Regions from separate parts of the Sinorhizobium sojae CCBAU 05684 genome, predicted to be linked through region 1. Evidence: predicted binding sites of a transcription regulator. Region 1 holds the regulator's gene; each other region holds the start of a gene.
The links. The regulator LexA, encoded in region 1, represses DNA repair genes until DNA is damaged. The targets are predictions, from matches to a motif close to TGTTCNNNNTGTGTTCNG.
Positions count from the first base shown of each region.

Region 2: the regulator LexA is predicted to act here: its motif matches at 1,765-1,782, upstream of SJ05684_RS02135 (PA0069 family radical SAM protein).
Region 3: the regulator LexA is predicted to act here: its motif matches at 1,784-1,801, upstream of parE (DNA topoisomerase IV subunit B).
Region 4: the regulator LexA is predicted to act here: its motif matches at 3,193-3,210, upstream of SJ05684_RS17595 (YifB family Mg chelatase-like AAA ATPase).

Region 1 covers NZ_CP023067.1:1,446,810-1,452,309, forward strand. Annotated here, with positions in the region: tRNA gene SJ05684_RS07210 (tRNA-Asn) at 163-237, opposite strand; gene SJ05684_RS07215 (hypothetical protein) at 377-670, shown strand; gene SJ05684_RS07220 (YrbL family protein) at 684-1,451, opposite strand; tRNA gene SJ05684_RS07230 (tRNA-Cys) at 1,971-2,044, opposite strand; gene lexA (transcriptional repressor LexA) at 2,554-3,264, opposite strand; gene SJ05684_RS29970 (hypothetical protein) at 3,445-3,612, opposite strand; tRNA gene SJ05684_RS07245 (tRNA-Ala) at 3,829-3,904, opposite strand; tRNA gene SJ05684_RS07250 (tRNA-Ser) at 3,991-4,080, opposite strand; gene SJ05684_RS07255 (septal ring lytic transglycosylase RlpA family protein) at 4,369-5,409, shown strand; gene SJ05684_RS07260 (D-alanyl-D-alanine carboxypeptidase family protein) at 5,467-5,500, shown strand, end outside.
Region 2 covers NZ_CP023067.1:443,428-448,927, reverse strand. Annotated here, with positions in the region: gene SJ05684_RS02150 (4-(cytidine 5'-diphospho)-2-C-methyl-D-erythritol kinase) at 1-302, shown strand, start outside; gene moaB (molybdenum cofactor biosynthesis protein B) at 309-851, shown strand; gene SJ05684_RS02140 (glycosyltransferase family protein) at 1,141-1,674, opposite strand; gene SJ05684_RS02135 (PA0069 family radical SAM protein) at 1,846-3,003, shown strand; gene rnhB (ribonuclease HII) at 3,321-3,971, shown strand; gene SJ05684_RS02120 (F0F1 ATP synthase subunit B) at 4,402-4,887, opposite strand; gene SJ05684_RS02115 (F0F1 ATP synthase subunit B) at 4,901-5,500, opposite strand, start outside.
Region 3 covers NZ_CP023067.1:1,224,971-1,230,470, reverse strand. Annotated here, with positions in the region: gene SJ05684_RS06110 (FAD-binding oxidoreductase) at 1-757, opposite strand, end outside; gene SJ05684_RS06105 (alpha/beta fold hydrolase) at 786-1,706, opposite strand; gene parE (DNA topoisomerase IV subunit B) at 1,967-4,027, shown strand; gene SJ05684_RS06095 (GNAT family N-acetyltransferase) at 4,091-4,561, opposite strand; gene SJ05684_RS06090 (hypothetical protein) at 4,779-5,234, shown strand; gene SJ05684_RS06085 (DUF2336 domain-containing protein) at 5,243-5,500, opposite strand, start outside.
Region 4 covers NZ_CP023067.1:3,640,255-3,645,754, forward strand. Annotated here, with positions in the region: gene rsmI (16S rRNA (cytidine(1402)-2'-O)-methyltransferase) at 1-204, shown strand, start outside; gene SJ05684_RS17575 (YraN family protein) at 194-562, shown strand; gene SJ05684_RS17585 (endonuclease) at 703-2,028, shown strand; gene gshB (glutathione synthase) at 2,191-3,138, shown strand; gene SJ05684_RS17595 (YifB family Mg chelatase-like AAA ATPase) at 3,294-4,826, shown strand; gene cysK (cysteine synthase A) at 5,099-5,500, opposite strand, start outside.

The DNA of each region.
Region 1 (5,500 bases):
AGAGACCTGCAGCGCCGAGCGTCCTTCGGGACGCGCAAAGGACGCTCTAAATCTTTGAATCCACGCATTGTGCTTTCCGAAAATCGGGTCCGATTTTCGCACCGATGCGCAAACAAACGAAAAGAGCCATTCGGGCCTTCGCCGCGAATGGCTCTTCGAAACTGGCTCCCCGGGCCGGATTCGAACCGGCGACCTATCGATTAACAGTCGAGTGCTCTACCGCTGAGCTACCAGGGATCATCTGCGCCGCAGAAGTGAGGCTGCTAATACAAATGCTTTTTCGATTTGCCAAGCGATTTTTCAAAAAAAATCGAGAGCGCCGCTTGCTCGGCTGTGGAGAAAGCACCAATTCTGGGAAAGTCGCAGGAAGGAAGCAATGGCGCAGGGCGAGAAAAAAAGGCATTTCGGTATCGATCCGAAAACACGGGAGATGATCCTGGGAAAATGGCGCATCGGCCTGCCCGACTCGCCGGCCCTGCGGGTGACGGTGGGGCTGCTGCTCATCGCCGGCGGTATTCTCGGCTTTCTGCCGATTCTTGGCTTCTGGATGGTCCCGCTGGGGATGCTCGTGCTGTCGCACGACATACCGGTGGTGCGTCGCGCACGCCGGAGGCTCGCCGTGTGGTGGGCCCGCTGGCGCGGCAATGCCGAGAAATCATCCGGGGAGTAGAATGCGACTTGGGCTAGCTCGCCTGTGAAGAAACGTCGAGTGCGTCCGGAACGACCTCGAGTGGGTGGCGACTGCGCTTCGGCCGCAGATACGGCTTTAGTACCGCGTGGACGTGTCCCTCGTTTGGTAGCGCCGCTGGATCGTTCAATACTCTGGCGAGATTTAAGAACAGCTTCCCACGCATTTGCCGCAGTCGGAAGTCGTTGGCCCTGCTGCTGAGAGCGAAAATGCGCAACGGGCTTTTTTCACCGGTCCCGTCGATGCACAGCAGTTCCTCAAAACCGCGGCGATCCGTCACGACGAAGTTGCCGGCATTGCAATCCATCAGCACGATGTGAAGCCTGCGAAAGCGATCGAAAAGCTCTTCGATCATCGCCAGGTGCCTTGCCGTCAACCGCCCCGCCAGCGCCAGGTCGCGCAAGGTCGGGGCCAACTGTCCGTCTGCCATAGTGATCTTCTCGACCACGAGACCGAGACCGTGTTCGGTCTGAACGAAGCCCAGCACTCCGGGGATGGGGAGATCGGCTGTATCGGCCAGGGTGAACTTTCGGGCCTGTTCAATGAACTCGTCGACCTCGCGTCGAAAAGTGCGGTAGGCGCCGAACCGCTTGAACCGATCGAAGAAGCGGAGCATCCGCGTCGATTGGCGCTCGCCGCCCTTGCCCCTGGTTCTGAGAACCTTGATCAGAATGTTCGGGTATAGGTCGTGCTCGAAAACACACCGCTGGTGCCCGACTGCGCATTGGTGCCAGTCGGAAAGGGAGATCTTGCCGTCGAACATTTCCTCCCCCTCGGAATGCGACCGTTTTGTAACGAAATAGTGTCAGTGGAGGAAAATCAAGGAAAATCCAACCTTGTGGGTGAATTTATTGAGAACGTGACTGTATGGTTGTGTTCGACCAAGCGCCCGGTGAGGAGCCACTCGGGCACGAGAGGCTGCCGGTGCGTCAGATGATTTCAGCTGACCGCAAAATGCTCTAACGGCTGGCGGTTGTTTCGGAAGCGGATGCTCCCTCGAAACAGATAGAAGCCGTTTTCGCCGGAGCAGTCGCTGGTCCGGCCAAAACGGAATCGACGTTCCGCTACAGCGCCGCGCGTCTTTTCAGACGCGCAAAGGTCGCTGGAACTCTTTGAATCTGCGCATCGAGCTTTCCGAGGATCGGCTCCGATTTTCGGGGCGCTAGGCAAGTGGTCGTCGCCGCAAAGCATACACTCTGTAGGAGGACGCTCTCAGTCCACTTGTGAAAACATGGCGGCGCTCATCGGCGCCATCAAATCACGATCATCAGGGGGGAATTGTTGGAGGCCTCGCCCGGAATTGAACCGGGGTACAAGGATTTGCAGTCCTCTGCGTCACCACTCCGCCACGAGGCCTCACCGACAAGAAATATCAAGTCGTGGCCAGCGTTTAGAATCATTCGAGATGAACCGCAAGAGGCAATTTCCGAAAAACGCACCCCTCGTCTCGGCGCATTCTTGAAGGACGTTGGCGAAGCCGCCGGATTGCCGATGAATAGGTGATGCCCCACCAAAACGCGGCAAAAACAGTGAGACGGCGGCGCGAACGGGCTGTAGCATTTTGAATTGCTGCATGCATTTGTCCTTAAATCGAGATCGATTTCAAGGCGACATGCAGTACCCGGCAGTTTCCCACATCAGGGCAGCGATCGAAATCCGGACAGGGTCGGCAGCAAAGAGCGGAATGCCCCCGAACCCGCCGGTATCGCTCTGTTAATTTGCGCCGATTGTGCGAACCAAAATTCGTCCGACCGCAAAATTATCTCCGGCGCTGTGCGTCCCTCAGGACGCACAAAGGACACTGTTAGCTCTTTGAATCTGCGCTCGTGCTTTCCGAAAAGCGGGGCCGATCTCGGGGCGATGCGCTAGTGGTACCGTCGTATCAGCCCGACGAGTTTACCCTGGATTTTCACCCGGTCCGGTCCGAATATCCGGGTCTCGTAGGCCGGGTTCGCCGCTTCGAGCGCAATCGACGCACCTTTCCGGCGGAAGCGCTTCAATGTCGCTTCCTCATCGTCGATCAGCGCCACGACGATATCGCCCGGGCTGGCCGTGCTCGCGTTGCGGATGATCACGGTGTCGCCATCGAGGATGCCGGCCTCGATCATCGAGTCGCCCTTGATCTCCAAGGCGTAATGTTCGCCGCTGCCGATCATGTCGATCGGTACGGAAACCTCGTGCGTATTGTTCTGAATCGCTGAAATCGGAACGCCGGCGGCGATCCGCCCCATGACGGGAACCGCAATCGATGCCGTTTCGGCCGGCGGCGGCTCGGCCTTGGGCGCGGCAGGCGTCTTGCCCAGACTGCCCTCGATGACGCTTGGCGAAAAGCCGCGCCTTGGCTGCGCCGGAGCCGTATAAGCTTCCGGCAACTTGATAACTTCAAGCGCGCGGGCCCGATTGGGCAGCCGGCGAATGAAGCCGCGCTCCTCGAGCGCGGTGATCAATCGGTGGATGCCCGACTTCGATGCAAGATCGAGCGCGTCTTTCATTTCATCGAAGGACGGCGGGACTCCCGATTCCTTCATTCGTTCATGAATGAAGAGAAGCAATTCCTGTTGCTTGCGGGTCAGCATGGCGCGTCACTCCAGAATCGCGAAACAAATCAAGAACAGACACTATCCGTTCCATTTGTGTTCCGCAAGTGCCTAAAATTCCGTGAACTTTGCCAGGCTGAATATTTGGCCGACATCGCTGTGCCGGCGCCGATGAGCCATTGGGCTGTCCGGCGACGACGGCGTTCAAGTGGCGCCCGATCAATAGGCGAGACGCAGACCTCCGGGGCTGAGCACGTCGAAGTCAGGCTCAGGGTAGGGGCCGTGCCATTGCGTGTAGGTCGTATTGCCCGTAGCGCCGGTCGTGGCGCATCCCGAAAGTGCCAGGAGCGCCAATGCTGCAACCGCCATCAGAGTTTTAGAGGGCATGTTTTTCTCCACTCGCGGGAGTTGCCGAGATGCGAAACTGCAGACCTTAACTGTCCCTCAATTCGCTGGCGATGGCAAGGGAGCGTCGATGGCCGAAATCCTCATTTAGCCATCCTGGTAAACGACTTGGGGCGATGCGCCTCGGCGTAAACACCTGTTGCGTGAGCGGCCTGATCAGGGCCGTTGCGCTTCTGCGCGGCGGACAAAAGGGAAGAATGGTGGAGTCGAAGGGAGTCGAACCCTCGACCTCCGCAGTGCGATTGCGGCGCTCTCCCAACTGAGCTACGACCCCACGGGCCCAAACTATATAGAAGAATTCGACAGCCCGCGCCAGTCCGTTCGACTGCGTCGGCGGGCTCTGGTTCGGACGGGTTCAGGTGGCGGATGGGGTGGGATTCGAACCCACGGTAGGCTCTCACCTACGCCGGTTTTCAAGACCGGTGCCTTAAACCGCTCGGCCACCCATCCGGGCAGCGCGTTATTGCGCGAAGTGCGGTTCGTTGCAAGATTTAAGCGAGGCGTCCGCACGAATTATTTCTTGGACCTCTGCTGCTCGGCACCCACATTCCACCGGCCTCGCGTTCACCATTCGTAAACCATAACGAGCAAAATCCGGCGCGATCTCACCTAGAATTCGTATTTTTGCCTTGATGTTGTCATCATTGCTCGATTGTCCCTTTTCGGGACGCCGAAAGATCCGCGGGGGTGACATGCGGACCGTTCTGCCACGAATTTGCGAATGACCTTGTGGGACAGATGATATCTCATAGAAATGCGGCCTGCCTTGCGAGGGGATTGCGCCTCGCTGCAATTCCACTGCTTTGCGCTACGCTGGCGGCCTGCGGCTCCACGTCCAGCGTCAAGAAGAGCAAGTCGAGGAGCAAGGAATATTTCGCCGAATCCGTCTATGGCGTCAAAGCGAGCCCACGGGTCGCGACCGGGCGCAATATGCCGAAGGGCGGCGGGCGCTTCCAGGTCGGCAAGGCCTACCAGGTCAAGGGCAAGTGGTATAAGCCGAAGGAGGAGCCGGGTTACAACAAGACCGGCATGGCTTCCTGGTACGGCTCGGCCTTTCATGGCCGGTTGACCGCGAATGGCGAGGTCTACGACAAGTATCACCTTTCCGCGGCGCACCCGACCTTCCCTTTGCCGAGCTATGCTCGCGTCACCAATCTGGAGAACGGTACATCGGTCATCGTGCGTGTGAACGATCGCGGGCCCTATGAATATGGCCGGATCATCGATGTTTCCTCCAAGACCGCCGACCTGCTCGATATCAAGCGCAAGGGAAGCGCCAAGGTGCGCGTGCAATATGTCGGCCGGGCTCCGCTCGAGGGCAACGACATGCCCTATCTCATGGCGTCCTACGTCACCAAGGGCGATCGCAGTCCGGGCGTTGCGCCGGAAGGGCAGATCGCCACGGGGGTCATGGTGGCTTCGAACGAGCCGCTGCGCGACCAGGCGCGGGACCTTGGCACCCTGACGATTCCGGCGAAACCGACGCTTGGCGAAACGACGCCGATGAACGCGCTCGCGGCACCGGCTGCGGCTTCCCCGGCTTCAGCCGCGCTCGCCGAGTTCATGATTCTGCCGGAGATCGGGCCGGTCCCCTCCGAACGCCCGGAGTGGATCCCGCTTCCGGACGGCAGCATGGCCTATGCCGCCGCCTATGTCGAAGTCCGGGTCAGCGACAGGGCTTCGCCATTCGAGGCGATCATGGCCGATCCGAACCCGCTGACGCCCGAGTCCATTCTTGCCTATGCGAAGCGGCAGAACCGGGGGGCTCTGCCCGATTGACGCCGGTTGAATAGGGGTGGCCGCACTGCTATGCCCGTGAAGAAACCGGAGTTTCTCATGCGCATGATGTGGCTGGCGATCGTGGGTGTTC
Region 2 (5,500 bases), 1.0 Mb from region 1:
AGGCGAACCCACCGCTGGCGCTACCGCAAGGCATTGAAACGACCGAGGAGTGGCTGAGCGCTCTGGCCGGCATGCGTAACGACCTGGAACCGCCGGCGCGGACCCTGGAACCTGCGATCGAACACGTGTCCGACGCCCTGAGCGCGGCGGGCGCAGACCTCGTGCGCATGTCCGGTTCGGGCGCCACCTGCTTCGGCCTGTTCAGCAGCGACGAAGCGGCGGCTGCGGCTGCACGGCGTATTTCCGCCGCTCATACGGGGTGGTACGTTCTAGCCAGCCGCACCGCCGGAAAAAGAGGATAAGGCCAGATGCCGGGCATCGACGAGACTCGCCGCTTCATTCCCGTCGGCATCGCCGTCCTGACCGTCTCCGACACGCGCACACGCGCGGACGACAAGTCCGGCGATACGCTCGAGGCGCGGATCCGCGAAGCGGGTCATCTCCTCAAAGCGCGCGCAATCGTCCCGGACGAGCGGCAGAAGATCTTCGACCAGGTGAAAGCCTGGACGCTCGACCCCGAAATCGACGTCGTCATTACCACCGGCGGCACAGGCTTCACCGGTCGCGACGTGACACCGGAGGCGCTGGAGCCGCTCTTCGAAAAGCGCATGGACGGCTTTTCCGAGGTCTTCCACCGCATCTCCTATGACAAGATCGGCACATCGACGGTCCAGTCTCGAGCAACCGGCGGGGTTGCCAACGCGACTTTTGTCTTCGTGCTTCCCGGCTCGCCCGGGGCCTGCAAGGATGCATGGGATGGAATCCTAAAACAGCAGCTCGATTACCGGCACATGCCATGCAATTTCGTCGAGATCATGCCACGGCTCGACGAGCACCTGAAGCGCAGCTGAGGAGGCCTGTTCCCTTTGGAACAGCCGCCGGCGGAAAGAGCCGCTACATTTTTCCCGTTAGCTTCGAGCGAAGCGGCCGCAGCAGGCAGCGACTCTCCGCTTTGAACGAATGCGACGACGCCTCTTTCCCGGATATGTTGGGAAACAGGAGACATACAACATGCATGCCATTTGGAAAGGGGCGTGCATGGCAAAGACATTTCGCGAAAAAGATGATTTAAGCGTTGACTCGGGGGTGCCGAAAGGCACACCCCTATTCCGTGTTGGCCCGGCTTTTTACCGGCCCGATTCAGGCGCGCTCCGCCATCCGGTGGCTTTGCGCAACCCAGGCCGGAACGAGTTCGGTCCCAAGCTTGCACACCGAACGCGCATTGGCGATATCGCTCAACCGCATATCGGCACGCGCCATTGCGACGGCGTCGAGCTTGCGCATCAAGAACCCAGCCTCGAGCGGAGGCGCCCTCCTCGACAGGCGGCTGAGCAGAGGCCGCTTGTGCACTCTCGATGGAGAAAAGCGCGCCGGGGCCTTGTTGAGCGAGACATATTCGAGGAGCTCGTCGACCCAGCGGCCAAGAGGGCGGGCGCCCGGCTCGAGCAGCATCAGCCACTCGCCACGTGCCGAGCGCAGGACATCGACGAGGTCCCAGTCGAGGCAGAAGCGACAGCCGGCGGCGTCGGCGACATGCATCGAGCCGTCCTTGGAACCGTGATCGAGAATAATGACGTCGCTGACGAGCCCTTCCACGGCACCCGTTACAAGGGCGGAAAGCGTTTGCGCTAGCTCCGCTTCGCTGTCCCGCGTTTCCATAATGATCGTCAGCATGGCCGTTCCTAGCGTATTGCAGAGGAAAATACCACAAGATTACAGGGGCAAAGCCAATCGCCTCGCTCCGATTGCGCGACCGAATAATTTTGTTCTTGCTTTGTTCCATTACCTGCGCTAGGAAAATAATCAGAACGGAACAGAGTCGCCAATCGGTTCGAGGAGATTTCCATGAACGAACTGTCTCAACTCAGGCAGGGCGCGTTTGCGCCGGGCAACAGCGCCGAGATCGCCGACTCCATTGCGACCGGAAGCGGCATCAGGATCGATGTCGATCGCCGCCGCGGGCGCGGCGCCGGCCTCAACATGTCAGGGCGTTTCGAGCCCGTAACCCGTGAAACCTTCGACGACGGCTGGCAGACCATCAAGGATCTGCCGCCCTTCATAACGGAGGTCCAGATCGAGAAGCCCCGGTCGGTCATCACCCGCAACGAATCCCCCGACATCCCTTTCGACCGCTCAGTAAATCCTTATCGCGGCTGCGAGCATGGCTGCATCTATTGCTTCGCGCGGCCCACCCATTCCTATATGGGTCTCTCTGCGGGCGTCGACTTCGAATCCAGGCTGTTCGCCAAGCCGGACGCCCCGCGCCTGCTGGAGCGAGAGCTGGCGCGGCCGGATTACAAGTTGCGGCCGATCGCGATAGGCACCAATACCGATCCCTATCAGCCGATCGAAAAGGAATGGCGCATAATGCGCCAAATACTCGAAGTGCTCCAGGCGGCCAACCACCCGGTGATGATTGTTACCAAATCGGCCATGGTGACGCGCGACATCGATCTGCTTGCACCGATGGCGGAAAAGGGTCTCGCGCGTGTCGGCATTTCGGTGACCACCCTCGACCGGAAGCTTGCACGCACTATGGAGCCCAGGGCCTCGACGCCGGCCAAAAGACTTGAGGCGATGCGCGCGGTATCCGAGGCCGGTATTCCAACGGCTGTCCTGGTTGCGCCGGTCATTCCCGCCTTGAACGACCACGAAATCGAACGCGTACTGGACGCGTCCAAGGCGGCCGGCGCTGCCGAGGCCAGCTATGTGCTCCTGCGCCTGCCGCTGGAGGTGAGCCCACTGTTTCGGGACTGGCTGTTGAGAAATTATCCTGATCGCTACAGGCACGTGATGTCGCTGATCCGCTCGATGCGCGGCGGCAAGGACTATGACGCGGAGTTCGGCAAGCGGATGAAGGGCGCCGGCCCCTATGCCTGGCAGATCGGCCGGCGCTTCGAACTCGCCGCCAAGCGGCTTGGCCTCAATCTCACGCGCCGCCAGCTGCGCAACGATCTCTTCGTGCCCCCACTCGGAATGGGCATGCAATTGTCGCTGCTTTGAGGTCGCCGCGCATCTCCGGGGCACCGAGGCGGCAACGGACGGCAGCTCTCACGCGGGCGCCGCTTCGCCGCCCAGCTTATCGGACGCGCAAGATCAATGTCTTTGTCCTCAAATCGAGGTCAATTCACGGAGACATGCAGTAGGTGGTTAGAGCGACATAACCGCGTCCGGTGGGACGCATGTCGCCGTGAGCGCAGACAGGATTTCAGCTCCGGCGTCCTCCCGCCTCAGGATGACGCTGGTTTTCCTCCCGGTCACCGCCGCACTCGTGCCGGGGGGCTTGAAGGGAATCGGGCGGATATGCGAGGGTCCCCCGCATGTCACGTCGCAAACCGCCCGATTCCCCTCTTTTTCCTCTCCATCCGGTGGTCCCGGATTTCGCTCTCGAACTGGCGGCAAAGCGGGACGGCTTCTGGCCCGTTGCCGGTGCCGATGAGGTCGGCCGCGGGCCGCTCGCGGGTCCGGTGGTCGCTGCCGCAGTCATCCTCGATCCCGATGCGGTCCCCGACGGTCTCAACGACAGCAAGCTCCTGAGCGCCGAGCAACGCGAAGCGTTGTTCGACCGGATCATGGCCACGGCCACGGTCTCAATCGCGTCCTCTTCGGCGAGGCACATCGATGCCACCGATATCCTCAAGGCCAGCCTCGACGCCATGCGCCGGGCGATTTGCGGTCTGGCGACAGCGACGCGCTTCGTCCTGATCGATGGGCGCGATGTGCCTCAGGGGCTTTCCTGTCACGCAAAGGCGATCGTCAAAGGCGATTCCCGCTCCGTTTCGATCGCTGCCGCATCAATCGTCGCGAAGGTTACGCGCGACCGCATGATGGCGCGCGCCGATGCGACCTTTCCTGCCTATGGCTTTGCCCTGCATGCCGGCTATGCAACGGCGAAGCATCGCACCGCGATCGACAGCCATGGCCCATGCTCGCTGCACCGCATGACCTTCCGCCCCTTCCGGCAGGTCTGAGGGCGATCGCTTACGGCAGGACTCCATAAAGCGAAGACTTTTAAGAGCGGCGGCAAGAAGATCCTCAATCCGCTATAAGTCGACGGCAATGCAGATTCGCTGCGGGGGAAGGTATCACCGGCACTGGCTTGCGGAAGCGGACTAATGTTCAACCGGCGTCATCGCCAGCCGCGATCTGCCGGATCGTCCGGTTAAGCCCAGCCCGTTCGGCAAGCAGCTGGCGCGCCGTCGGCGTCACGCGGCCGAGGAAGCATAATTCCAATCTTTGCGGTGGAAATGAACCAGCCCACGCAGACCGCCCCGATTGCGCCTGACCAACGTCCGCAAAGTCCTGCATGGCAGACATTTTACAATGGGCTTCTTGACACGCTCTCCAATAGAAAAGCCCCGCCGAAGCGGGGCTCTCTAACCGACGAGCCGGAACCCGATCTCAGTTCAGGCGCGACTTGACCTCGCCAATCGCCTGCTTGAAGAGCGCTTCCTGTGCGCCGGAATCGGCCTTCGCCACCAGAACCTTCTCCGCGGCGCTGATCGCAAGGTCGACGGCGGCCGCGCGAACCGCGTTGATGGCATCGCTCTCGGCCTGCTTGATCTTCTGCTCGGAAAGTGCCGTGCGGCGAGCGACATATTCCTCGGTCTTCTGCTTGGCTTCCGCCGTCAGCATCTCCGCCTCACGTTGCGCGGCGGCGACGATGCTGGCCGCTTCCGCCTCGGCATCCTTGCGCTTGCGCTGGTATTCGGCAACCAGGCCCTGCGCCTCTTCGCGCAGTCGCTTGGCTTCCGCCAGCTCGTTGCTGATCTTGTCGGCGCGGGAATCGAGTGCGCCGGCGATCATGGCCGGAACCTTGAAATAGGCGATGAGAGCCAGGAACAGGATCAGGCTGACAAAGGCGTAGAAAGTCGCATCAAGAGCCATAATTGGCCGCTCCTCAGTTGCCCGCAGACGCCTTGACGGCGGCGGAAATCTCGGCCTTGGTGACGGTCCCGCCGATCAGTTGCGTAACGACGGCAGATGCCGTCTCTTCGGCAATCGCGCCAACGTCGGAAAGCGCCTTGGCCTTGACGTCGGCGATGCGCGTTTCGGCAGCAGCGATCTTCTTGGCGAGATCGGCCTCGACGGCGACCCGGTCGGCATTCGCCTTGTTCTTGGCTGCTTCGCGGGCGGTATCTGCAATCGAATGGCCCTTGGCCTTCGCGTTGGCCAAATCCTGCTCATATGCCGCAATGGCGGCATCGGCTTCACCTTTCAGGCGGGATGCCTCGTCGAGATCCTGCGCAATCCGGTCATGCCGCGTCTCGAGAATTCCGCCGATACGGGGAATGATGACCTTCGACATGAGGAGATAGAAAAGTCCAAACGTGATCGCAAGCCAAAGCAGCTGCGATGCGAAATGGCTCGAATCGAAGGGCGGGAACACGCCGGAGCCATGCTCACCTTCGTGGGCCACACCCGTTTCGGTGTGCACCTCACCGGTAGCAGCGGCATCGTGCGCTTCGGCGCCTTCGGTGGTGGTTGACTGGGCATAAGC
Region 3 (5,500 bases), 220 kb from region 1:
GCACCGAAAGCCTGGGCCGCTTGGGAATGTCCGGAAGCTCGCAGGAGCTGTCCGCATGATCGGCCGCCCAGAGAATGCCCCTGCCCGCGCGGCGACCGGTGGACAGCTGGTCTATCCAGGCGACGGCATATTCATGCTCCTCACAGGCACGGTCGAGGAGCAGAAAGCCCTCGTCGAGATCATCGAATCGGCTGATGTGTTGCTGCACATGCGGCGACGGCACCTTCATCAGCCTCAGCTCGACATCGAGGATGAAGCCGGTCAGGCCAAGGCCGCCGATCGTCGCCGCGAAAATCTCGGCATTCTCGACGGCTGAACAGGTCAGTCGCTCGCCGTCAGAGCGCATCAGGGTCAGGCGGCGGACGTGATGTCCGAAAGTCCCGCGAGCATGGTGGTTTTCGCCGTGAATGTCGTTGGCGACGGCACCGCCGACCGTGACGAGACCGGTACGCGGCGTCACAGGCAGAAAGAAGCGATGCGGGATTGCCCTGGCGAGAACCTCATGCAGTGCCGCGCCGGCCTCGCAGGCAATCACGCCTGTCCCGGGATCGAAGGACAGAATACGGTTGTGCCGAACACTGTCGATCAGCGTTCCCAAGCTGTTGCGGCAGCTGTCGCCATAGCTCAAAGACTTGCCGACCGGCAGGTAGGCCAACGGCTCCAGCGCGCCGAGGCGCTCCTCATAGTCGTCCGGCGAGATCACTCGCGCACTTGCCGGAGCGGGCCATTGCCAGCTTTCAAACCCATTGAGGCTCATCGACGCATCGGCTCCAGCGACAGCACGGCTAGCGATCCAAAATCCAGTTCAACGCATCGCGCCAGTCGGTCATGCGCACGGGCGTCCCGTGCGATCCCGTTTCGAACAGGACGAAACGCGTCGGATGGCCTTTGGCCTTTAGCGAGCGATAGAACGCGACCTGCGCTTCGGCCGCATAGACGTTGTCGCGGCTGCCGTGGCTGAAATAGATCGGGAGGCCGGCCTTGAAGCCGGCGCTCTTCTGGAAATCCGGATCCGCGGCGCCGCCCATGATCATCATGCCACCGAGCGCGGCTCCTGCCGCCGCGTCCCGCGCGAGACCCCAGCAGATGAAGCTGCCCATCGACGCGCAGGAGAGCACGACCGGTCGCCCGCCGGAACGCACGGAAGCAAAGCGGACCAGCGCTGCGACATCCGCCACGCCTGCCGCGTCGAAGCTGCGCAGGCTCGGGGCATAGTAGGTGCCACCATTGGCTAGCGCGAGATTCTTGAGGCGATTGAAGTTGCCGCCGAAGGAGAAATCATTGGCGCCGAGGCGCCGGTCACCGCCGCGGCCGTGAATGAAGATCACCGTGAAAGCCGCGCCGCCCTCGGGGCCGATGCGGGTGACGTCGAGGGAGCGATCGCCGAGAGTGAGCGTCGCGTTCACCTGCGCCCGCCTCACGCCCAGGGACACATAGGCCTGCTTGACACGGCGCTCCGGAACCTGGTCCCGCCGGTTGATATCGCGCACTTCCTGATAATCGACGATCCGGAAATCGCCGCCGTCCTCCTGCCGGAGCACTCTGCGATAGGCGAACAGGTCATCCTTGAAGGGCCGCAGCGCCGCAGCACCCGCGGCCGTGGCAAGGCTGAGGAAGAAAAGGGCCGCGATCGACCATCGCAGGGACAAAACAATTGTGGACATAGATACCCGGCGGGCTCCCTTGTTCGGCCCATGCCTTGCCATCGGCGCTGCCGGCACGCAACAGTGCAGCCGGCAAATTCGCCGCGTTTTCGCGTTTCTCTCCCTTTCGCAGCAGAGGATATTCGCCTTTTGTTCGCGCATTGCACAAGACTCTGGCAGAATTCGAGGGTGATTCGCGCGGCGAGGATGGCGGCAGCGCCGAGCTCTTGCTATGGCCTGCAGCATGTCTTTCTGGATCGCATCCGATTTGAGGACAGGACATGCAGCCGACACGAGACGACAGGAACGATTTGAACCGATCCATGGACGACAGCAGCGACCTTTTCTCCGCCATGCCCCAACAGCCGAAGCCGGCCGATGCCGCGCCGAGCAAGTCTGTGACGCCTGCCGCCGGCAGCGAGCCCCCGCGCCCCGTCCCGCGGAGCAGCGACGGCAGCGACTACGATGCGTCGGCGATTGAGGTCCTGGAAGGGCTCGAACCGGTGCGCCGGCGCCCGGGCATGTATATTGGCGGGACGGACGAGAAGGCGCTGCATCACCTCTTTGCAGAGGTGATCGACAACTCGATGGACGAGGCCGTCGCCGGCCATGCCAACTTCATCGAGGTCCATCTCGATGCCAACGGCTTTCTGACGGTCACGGACAATGGCCGCGGCATTCCGGTCGAGAACCACCCGAAATTCCCGAACAAGTCGACCCTGGAAGTCGTCATGACGGTGCTGCACGCCGGCGGCAAGTTCGACGGCAAGGCCTATGAGACCTCCGGCGGTCTGCACGGCGTCGGCGTCTCCGTCGTGAATGCGCTGTCGGACTCGCTCGAAGTCGAGGTCGCACGCAATCGCAGGCTCTATCGCCAGCGCTTCTCCCGCGGCATTCCCCAGGGGGGGCTCGAAGACCTCGGCGACGTGCACAATCGCCGCGGCACGAAAGTCCGGTTTCATCCCGACCCGCAGATCTTCGGTCCGCACGCCCGTTTCGAACCGGCGCGGCTCTTCCGGATGGCCCGCTCCAAGGCATATCTTTTCGGCGGCGTTGAAATCCGCTGGTCCTGCGATCCCTCGCTCCTGCCGGAAGGCTCCGAAATTCCAGAGAGGGCCGTGTTCCATTTTCCGGGAGGACTCAAGGATTATCTCGCCGCCACCCTCGGCAAGGAATTCACCGTCACGCGCGAGATCTTCGCCGGCAAGTCGGAACGGCCGGGCGGCCACGGCTCGCTCGAGTGGGCCGTCACCTGGTATGGCGGCGACCAGCAGATTCATTCCTACTGCAACACGATCCCGACGCCGGAGGGCGGGACGCACGAGGCGGGTCTGCGCATCGCCCTGACCAAGGGCCTCAAGAACTACGCGGAGCTCACGCAGAATAAGCGTGCGGCGATCATCACCACCGATGACGTCATGATATCGGCTGCCGGCATGCTCTCGGTTTTCATCCGCGAACCGGAATTCGTCGGCCAGACGAAGGACAAGCTCGCGACCGTCGAGGCGCAACGCATTGTCGAAAACGCGCTGCGCGACCCCTTCGACCACTATCTCGCCGACAATCCGGCGGAAGCGGCCAAGCTCCTCGACTGGGTCGTCGAGCGCGCCGAGGAGCGCGTTCGCCGGCGCAAGGAAAAGGAAGTCAGCCGCAAGACGGCAGTGCGCAAGCTGCGGCTTCCGGGAAAACTTGCCGATTGCGCGCAGAACACGGCGGAAGGCGCGGAACTCTTCATCGTCGAAGGCGATTCGGCCGGCGGTTCGGCCAAGCAGGCGCGCAACCGTGCCAACCAGGCGATCCTGCCGCTGCGCGGCAAGATCCTGAACGTCGCGAGTGCCGGCCGCGAGAAGCTCGGCGCGAATCAGCAGATCGGCGATCTCGTCCAGGCGCTCGGCTGCGGCACCCGCTCGAAATACCGCGAAGAGGATCTACGCTACGAGCGCGTCATCATCATGACCGACGCCGACGTCGACGGCGCTCACATCGCCTCCCTGCTGATCACCTTCTTCTATCAGGAGATGCCGGAACTCATCCGCGGCGGTCACCTCTACCTCGCCGTGCCGCCGCTCTATCGGCTAAGCCAGGGATCGAAGACGCTCTATGCCCGTGACGACGCGCATCGTGAGGAACTGATGCGGACGGAATTCAACGGCCGCGGCAAGGTCGAGATCGGACGCTTCAAGGGCCTCGGCGAAATGCTGCCGGCGCAGCTCAAGGAAACGACCATGGACCCGGCCAACCGCACCCTGCTCAAGGTCGAGATCGATGATGTCGACTTCGAAGGCACGCGCGAGGCCGTCGATAGCCTGATGGGCACCAAGGCCGACGCTCGCTTCCGCTTTATTCAGGAACGGGCGGTCTTTGCAGACAATCTGGATATTTGAGCGTAGCCGACATTGCCCCTCATCCGGCCTGCCCGCCCTCCGCAGCAGCTGCGGAGGGATGCCTCACACAATGCCGCCTACCCGCTTCTCCATGAACAAACTCAACGGATCGGGAAGATAGCTGCCGAAGGCCGGGCGCTCCACGTATCCGGCCACCCGATAAAGCCCGATCGCTTCCGGCTGGTGGATGCCTGTTTCGAGGCGGATCGCTGCCAGGCCAAGCTTCTCCGCCTTTTCCTCGATCGCCGAAAGAAGCCACTTACCGATCTTCAACCCCCTCGCCTGCGGATCGACAAACATGCGCTTGATCTCCGCCGTGCCGTCGCCGGCTTCTACCAGCGCGCAGCAGCCGACGATCTCTCCGGCGCGACGCGCGACGTAGAAGGCCACGGTCGGCTCCTCCAGCGCCGAGATATCGACCAGGTGATTGCTTTCCGCCGGATAAAGCGAGGCGAGATAGACATCGGAGAGTTCGAGCAGACGGATGATACCGGGCTGGCGTGGCGGCTCTTCGCTAACGGTTATGGATGGCATTCAGATCCTGACCTCTTCTTTCGGCGCTGCATGCCGGCGAATGTAACGGCGAAGCCGGTTTCATCCAATACGCTGAATGGCGCAGGTGGGCCTGCAATCAATCCGAGTAACGGTACGAAACAATTTGTTTCGAGACGCGGACATTTTGCCCTACATCGGCGCGAATCAAACGCTCATAAGAGCAGAGACTGCATTCAAAAGACGGACGAGAGAGACCATGAAAGCCGCCCTGATCGTCATGACCATTCTCGGTTGCGATGACAATGTCAGCCAGTGCCACTACATCTCCACCGTAAACGGAAGCTGGCCTTCAATCGCGCAATGCGACACGGATTCGCAGAAGGAGCTGCCAAAATTCTCCAACAGAAATTATCCGGTGGTCGTCGCCGTTTGCGAGACCCCGGGGCAGGACATGGTGACTTCGATAGAGCCCGGACCCGGGACCGCACCGCCGGCGACGCCCAAGGCAACGGCGACGCAATTGCCGGCCACGCCGCAGGAGGTGGCCACGCCGCCGGCAACCGAAGAGGCGCAGCCGGGCTTGCCGAAGCGTGCACTCGCCTGGCTCGGCGGCGCAATACCGGATCGGGAGAGGCTGAAGGCGATCGTCACCGCCCCCGTTCACTACATGGAAGACGGATACTCCTGGGTGGCGCGCCGGTTCGAGCACTGACGGGGCAGTCACGCCGCCTGCAGCGACGCGAGCGAGGCGTAGTCGCGCGCAAGCTGTCGCTTCTCGGCGAAGGCGAGACGTTCCACGAGTTCGGCGATGGCGGCCGCAGCATTCGAAGGCGTCCTGCGGCTGCGGAGCCGGTCGAGAAGGCGTGTCGCAATCGGCGCGTGCAAGGCATCGTCCCCGTCCTTCGCCTCCCGCTGCCAAAGCAGCACAGCTTCCGCAAAGATCTCGCCAACGTCGCGTCCGAGCCCCGTGCTTTCCAG
Region 4 (5,500 bases), 1.5 Mb from region 1:
GTGAAGGGCGAGATCGTGCTGGTCATCGGACCGCCGGAAGCGAAGCCCGCCCCGCAAGAAGCGGATATCGATGCGCTCTTGCGGGAACTCTCCCGCGTCATGCCGATGGGCAAGGCCGCGACGGAGGCCGCCCGCCGGACGGGCCTGCCGCGCAAGGAGCTCTACGACCGGCTCCTGAGCCTCAAGGAAAGCAATGAAGGCTGAGCGTCCGGACGCGCGCAAGTTGAAGGCACTGAAGCGCGGGCTCCTTGCCGAATATCGCGCCGCGCTCTGCCTGATGGTAAAAGGCTACCGCATCGTGGCCATGCGCTATCGCACCAGCCTCGGCGAGATCGACATCATAGCCCGACGCGGCGAACTCGTCGCCATTGTCGAGGTGAAGGCGAGGGCCACGTTCGACGGCGCAGTCTTCGCCGTCTCCCATTCCTCTCAAAGGCGGATCAGGGCTGCAAGCGATCTCTGGCTTTCGCGCCAGCCCGATTTCCACCGCCTGTCGGTACGCTACGATATTGTCGCCGTCTCGCCTTGGCGTTGGCCGCGGCATCTGGCCGATGCGTTTTGAGGGGGCGTTTTTGACCGATCGGGCAAAAATGTAATCGCTCCGTCACGGAAGCATTACCTGCTGTCATCGAAGACCACTAGTCCAATGCCGACCGCAACCACGGTGGAGAGGACAGGGGAAATGATCAAGAGAGCGGTCGATTGCATGTCGGCACCCATGCGATCGAGCTCGGCTATCCGGCGTCCGCGCGGGGCCCGGTGACTGTCGGCTTCAGGGCAGAGGACCTGCGCTCTGTGGAGATCGGCGAGGAGGCGCTCGTCTTCCGCGTCGACTGTGTCGAGAAACTGGGAGCGAAGCGCCTTGTTCACGGTATGGTCGAGGATCAGGTACTGAGGGAGGCGCCGCTTGCAGACGAGCTCGCGATCACCATATCCACCGAACGACTGAATTTTTCTCGGCGGAACGGCAAGCGGCTCGATCGCAAAGCGGCGGGCGCCGCGCCTGCCCGCCGAGAAACCGTCAATCCGGAGCCCATTGTGATCGAAGAGACCGTATCGACGCTCGCCATTCCCTCGCAGCAGTGCCGCGACGACGTGGCCCGCATGGAGCGCAGCATAGCCACCCATGACGCGGCCATGGCAGACGTAGCAGCGATGAACAGGATCGAGGTCGGCGGAATCGCTGCTTCGGACGGACCGCTGGCCTTTCCCTTTACTGTCGCCGCCTGGAACCTCGAGCGCTGCCTCTTTCCGCAAGAAAGCGCCGGGCATCTCCGTGCGGCCGGCGCATCGCTGGTCATGCTTTCCGAAATGGATAACGGCATGGCCCGGACGGGCCAGCGCCACACGACGGCCGACGTCGCGACGATGCTCGGCATGCAATATGCCTATGGGATCGAGTTCCTTGAACTCGGGTTGGGATCGGATACGGAGCGCGATTTCTGCAAGGACGACGCCAACGAAAAGGGCTTCCACGGCAATGCGTTGCTGACTTCCGTTCCCCTCCGCCGGCCTTTCCTTGAACGGCTCTGGGGCGAGCGCCTGTGGTTCACGGATACCGACCAGCCGCGGCTTGGCGAGCGTATCGCCGTCGGCGCCGTCATCGAGACCGAGGCGGGACCCTTCGTCGCCGTCTCCACCCATCTCGAAAGCGCAACGACCGCCGCCTATCGCGAGCGGCAGGTGAAGGAATTGGTGGAGCGCCTGGATGCGGCCTTTCCGGCGCTTCCCATGCTCATCGGCGGCGATCTCAACACCGGCAATCATATCGGCGGCGATTTCGAGGCGGAGGGGCTTTTCGCGATGAGCGCCGCGCGCGGCTTCACCCGCCATGGCGGCCCGATCGACCAGATGACGACGCGGCCCAGCCTGATCACGCGCTGGCCGAAGCGGGCAATGAAGCTCGACTGGTTTCTCGCGCGCGGCATGAGGATCGGTGAAAGCCGCATCATTCCCTCGCTCGACGCGTCCGGTCGTCCCTTGTCCGATCACGACCTCATCACCTGCGTCGTCGAGGGTTTCGAATGACCTGTCGTCTCCTTGCCTGGGCGCCTTGCGCGTTCTACATGTTGCGGGCTCTGTGGCGCCTTGGGAGCAAGGCCGCCGCAGCACTTTGAACTGCTGTATAATTCCGCCCGCAGCGATCTCGCATAAGGCCGATGCGGTCAGGGACCAACCAGGAACGGTAAGATGACAAGAATCGTCAATGTCGGGGTCCAGATGGACCATGTCTCGGGCATCACCATTGCGGGCGATTCGACCTTTGCGATGAGCCTCGAGGCGCAAAGCCGCGGCTATCGGCTGTTCCACTATACGCCCGACAGGCTGTCGCTGCGCGACGGCAAGGTCTATGCGACGGCGCAGCAGATGACGCTGCGCGATGTGAAGGGCGATCACTTCACGCTCGGCGAGCCGGAGCGGATCGATCTTTCGGACATGGACGTCATCCTGCTTCGCCAGGATCCGCCCTTCGACATGGCCTATATCACCTCGACGCATCTGCTCGAGCGCCTGCATCCGAAGACGCTCGTCGTCAACGATCCGGCCTGGGTGCGCAACTCGCCGGAGAAGATTTTCGTCACCGAGTTTCCCGACCTGATGCCGAAGACACTGATCACCCGCGACCCGGGTGAGATCGCTCGCTTCCGCCAGGAGATGGGCGACATCATCCTGAAGCCACTCTACGGCAATGGCGGCGCCGGCGTCTTTCATTCCGCGCGCGACGACCGCAATCTCTCCTCGCTACTCGAAATGTTCAGTCAGATGTTTCGCGAACCCTTCATCGCCCAGGAATACCTCCCGCAGGTCAGGAAGGGCGACAAGCGCATCCTGCTCGTCGACGGCGAGCCGGTCGGCGCGATCAACCGCGTGCCAGCCGAGCACGACGCCCGCTCGAATATGCATGTGGGCGGACGCGCCGAGGCGACGGAATTGACCTCCCGCGAGCGGGAAATCTGCGCCCGCATCGGCCCGGCGCTGAAAGAGCGCGGCTTCGTCTTCGTCGGTATCGACGTGATCGGCGACTACATGACCGAGATCAACGTCACCTCGCCGACCGGAATCCGTGAGGTAAAACGCTTCGGCGGCGCCGATGTCGCCAGCCTGCTCTGGGACGCGATCGAGAGGAAGCGCCGCTGATTGGCTGCCTCGCGCGCGTCGCGCCCCTGGCGACGCCCGGGATATTGTTGCGTTTGTTCTATTATTGTTCTTGTTTTTGAGCGCGTGCCGTGCAAGATTGATGCGCGTACCGGCGGCGGTTGTGGCGGTGGGAGCACGCCGGACAAGGGGATATCATGGTCGCGCGCGTCAGCACGGTGGCATTTCAGGGGATCGAGGGCGTTCCGGTCGACGTTCAGGTGATGGTCGCACCGGGAAAGGTCGGCATGCAAATCGTCGGCCTGCCGGACAAGGCCGTCGCCGAAAGTCGCGAGCGTGTGCAGGCGGCGCTTCACGCATCCGGCCTGGCGCTGCCAGCCAAGCGGGTGACCGTCAATCTGGCGCCGGCGGACCTGCCGAAGGAGGGCAGTCACTTCGATCTTGCGATCGCGCTCGGCCTGATGGCGGCGCTGGGGGCGATTCCGGTTGATGCGCTTTCCGGCTATGTTGTCATCGGCGAACTCAACCTCGACGGCACGATCGCGCCCGTCGCCGGTGCACTACCGGCGGCGATCGGCGCCAATGCGCTCGGCAAGGGGCTGATCTGCCCTGCCGAAAGCGGCCCGGAAGCGGCCTGGGCCGGGTCGGATATCGACATCCTCGCACCGCGAAGCCTGATCGCCATAGCCAACCATTTCCGCGGCACGCAGGTCATCTCCCGTCCGGAACCCTCCGTGCGGGCGACGGCCGCCAATCTGCCGGATCTCGCCGACATCAAGGGCCAGGAAAGCGCCAAGCGGGCGCTGGAAGTCGCTGCCGCCGGCAATCATAATCTCCTGATGGTCGGCCCACCCGGTTCCGGAAAGTCGATGCTTGCGGCACGCCTTCCTTCGATCCTGCCGCCGCTCTCGCCTGCCGAACTGCTCGAAGTCTCGATGATCCATTCGATCGCCGGGCAATTGCCGGGCGGCAAGCTCTCCGATCGGCGGCCGTTCCGCGCGCCGCACCATTCGGCCACCATGGCAGCCTTGATCGGTGGCGGGATCAGGGCAAAGCCCGGCGAGGCGTCGCTCGCCCATCACGGCGTTTTGTTTCTCGACGAATTTCCGGAATTCTCGCCGCAGGTCCTCGACGCGTTGCGCCAGCCGCTCGAAACGGCGGAATGCGTGATCGCCCGCGCCAATCACCGCGTCAGCTATCCGGCCGCGATCCAACTCGTCGCGGCCATGAACCCCTGCCGCTGCGGCATGGCCGGAGAGCCGGGCCATACTTGCGCCCGCGGTCCGCGCTGCATGGCCGATTACCAGGCGCGGGTCTCCGGACCGATGATGGACCGGATCGACATCCGCATCGACGTGCCGGCTGTCAGCGCCGCCGACCTGATCCGCCCGGGCACCGCCGAGGCGAGCGCCACTGTCGCAGGCCGGGTTGCCCGCGCCCGTGAACTGCAGAGGGAGCGCTTCACCGACCTTGGCCATCCGCAACTGACGAGTAATGCCCGCTCATCGACGGCGATGATCGAGAAGATCGCCGAGCCGGATGCGGCGGGCCTGCAACTCCTCAGAGATGCGGCGGAAAAAATGAAGTTTTCTGCCCGCGGCTACCATCGCGTCTTGAAGGTCGCTCGCACGCTTGCCGACCTCGACGGCGCGCCGACGGTCGGCCGCATCCACCTCGCCGAGGCGATCTCCTACCGCGTCGCCGGCGAGCGGCTGCCGGCGGCGGCCTAGCGCCCCGAAATCGAGATTTTTGGAAAGTTCGATGCGCAGATCAAGAGATACAGCAGCGACCTTTGCGCGTCTGAAAAGACGCGCAGCACTGTAGCGGTGCAGCCACTCTTGGCGCTTCGACAGCCCAAGTGTGCGTAAAAGTTGACGCGCGAGATTCGCGGTCTTCATCGCACAGCGGGATTGCCGTTGATGGTTGCGGCATAACGAAAGAAGGGCGCCCGTCGGCGCCCTTGCAAATCATTGGAAGTAAGTCATCGGAAAGCAGGCTCGACCTACGCTCCCAACCCTTCGAACAGCACCGTCGAGAGATAGCGTTCGGCGAAAGACGGGATGATGACGACGATGGTCTTGCCGGCGTTCTCTTCGCGCTGCCCGACTTCGATCGCCGCCTGCAACGCCGCACCGGCGGAGATGCCGACCGGCACGCCTTCGAGTCTCGCGACCAGGCGCGCGGCCTCTACCGCTTCGCCCGCGTTGACGGTGATCACCTCGTCGTAGATCGATGTGTCGAGGATCGACGGCGCGAAGCCGGCGCCGATGCCCTGAATCTTGTGCGGTCCGGGCGCGCCGCCGGAAAGGACCGGCGATTCTTCGGGCTCCACCGCGATTACCTGGACTGACGGTTTGCGTGCCTTCAACACCTGGCCGGCACCGGTTATCGTGCCGCCGGTGCC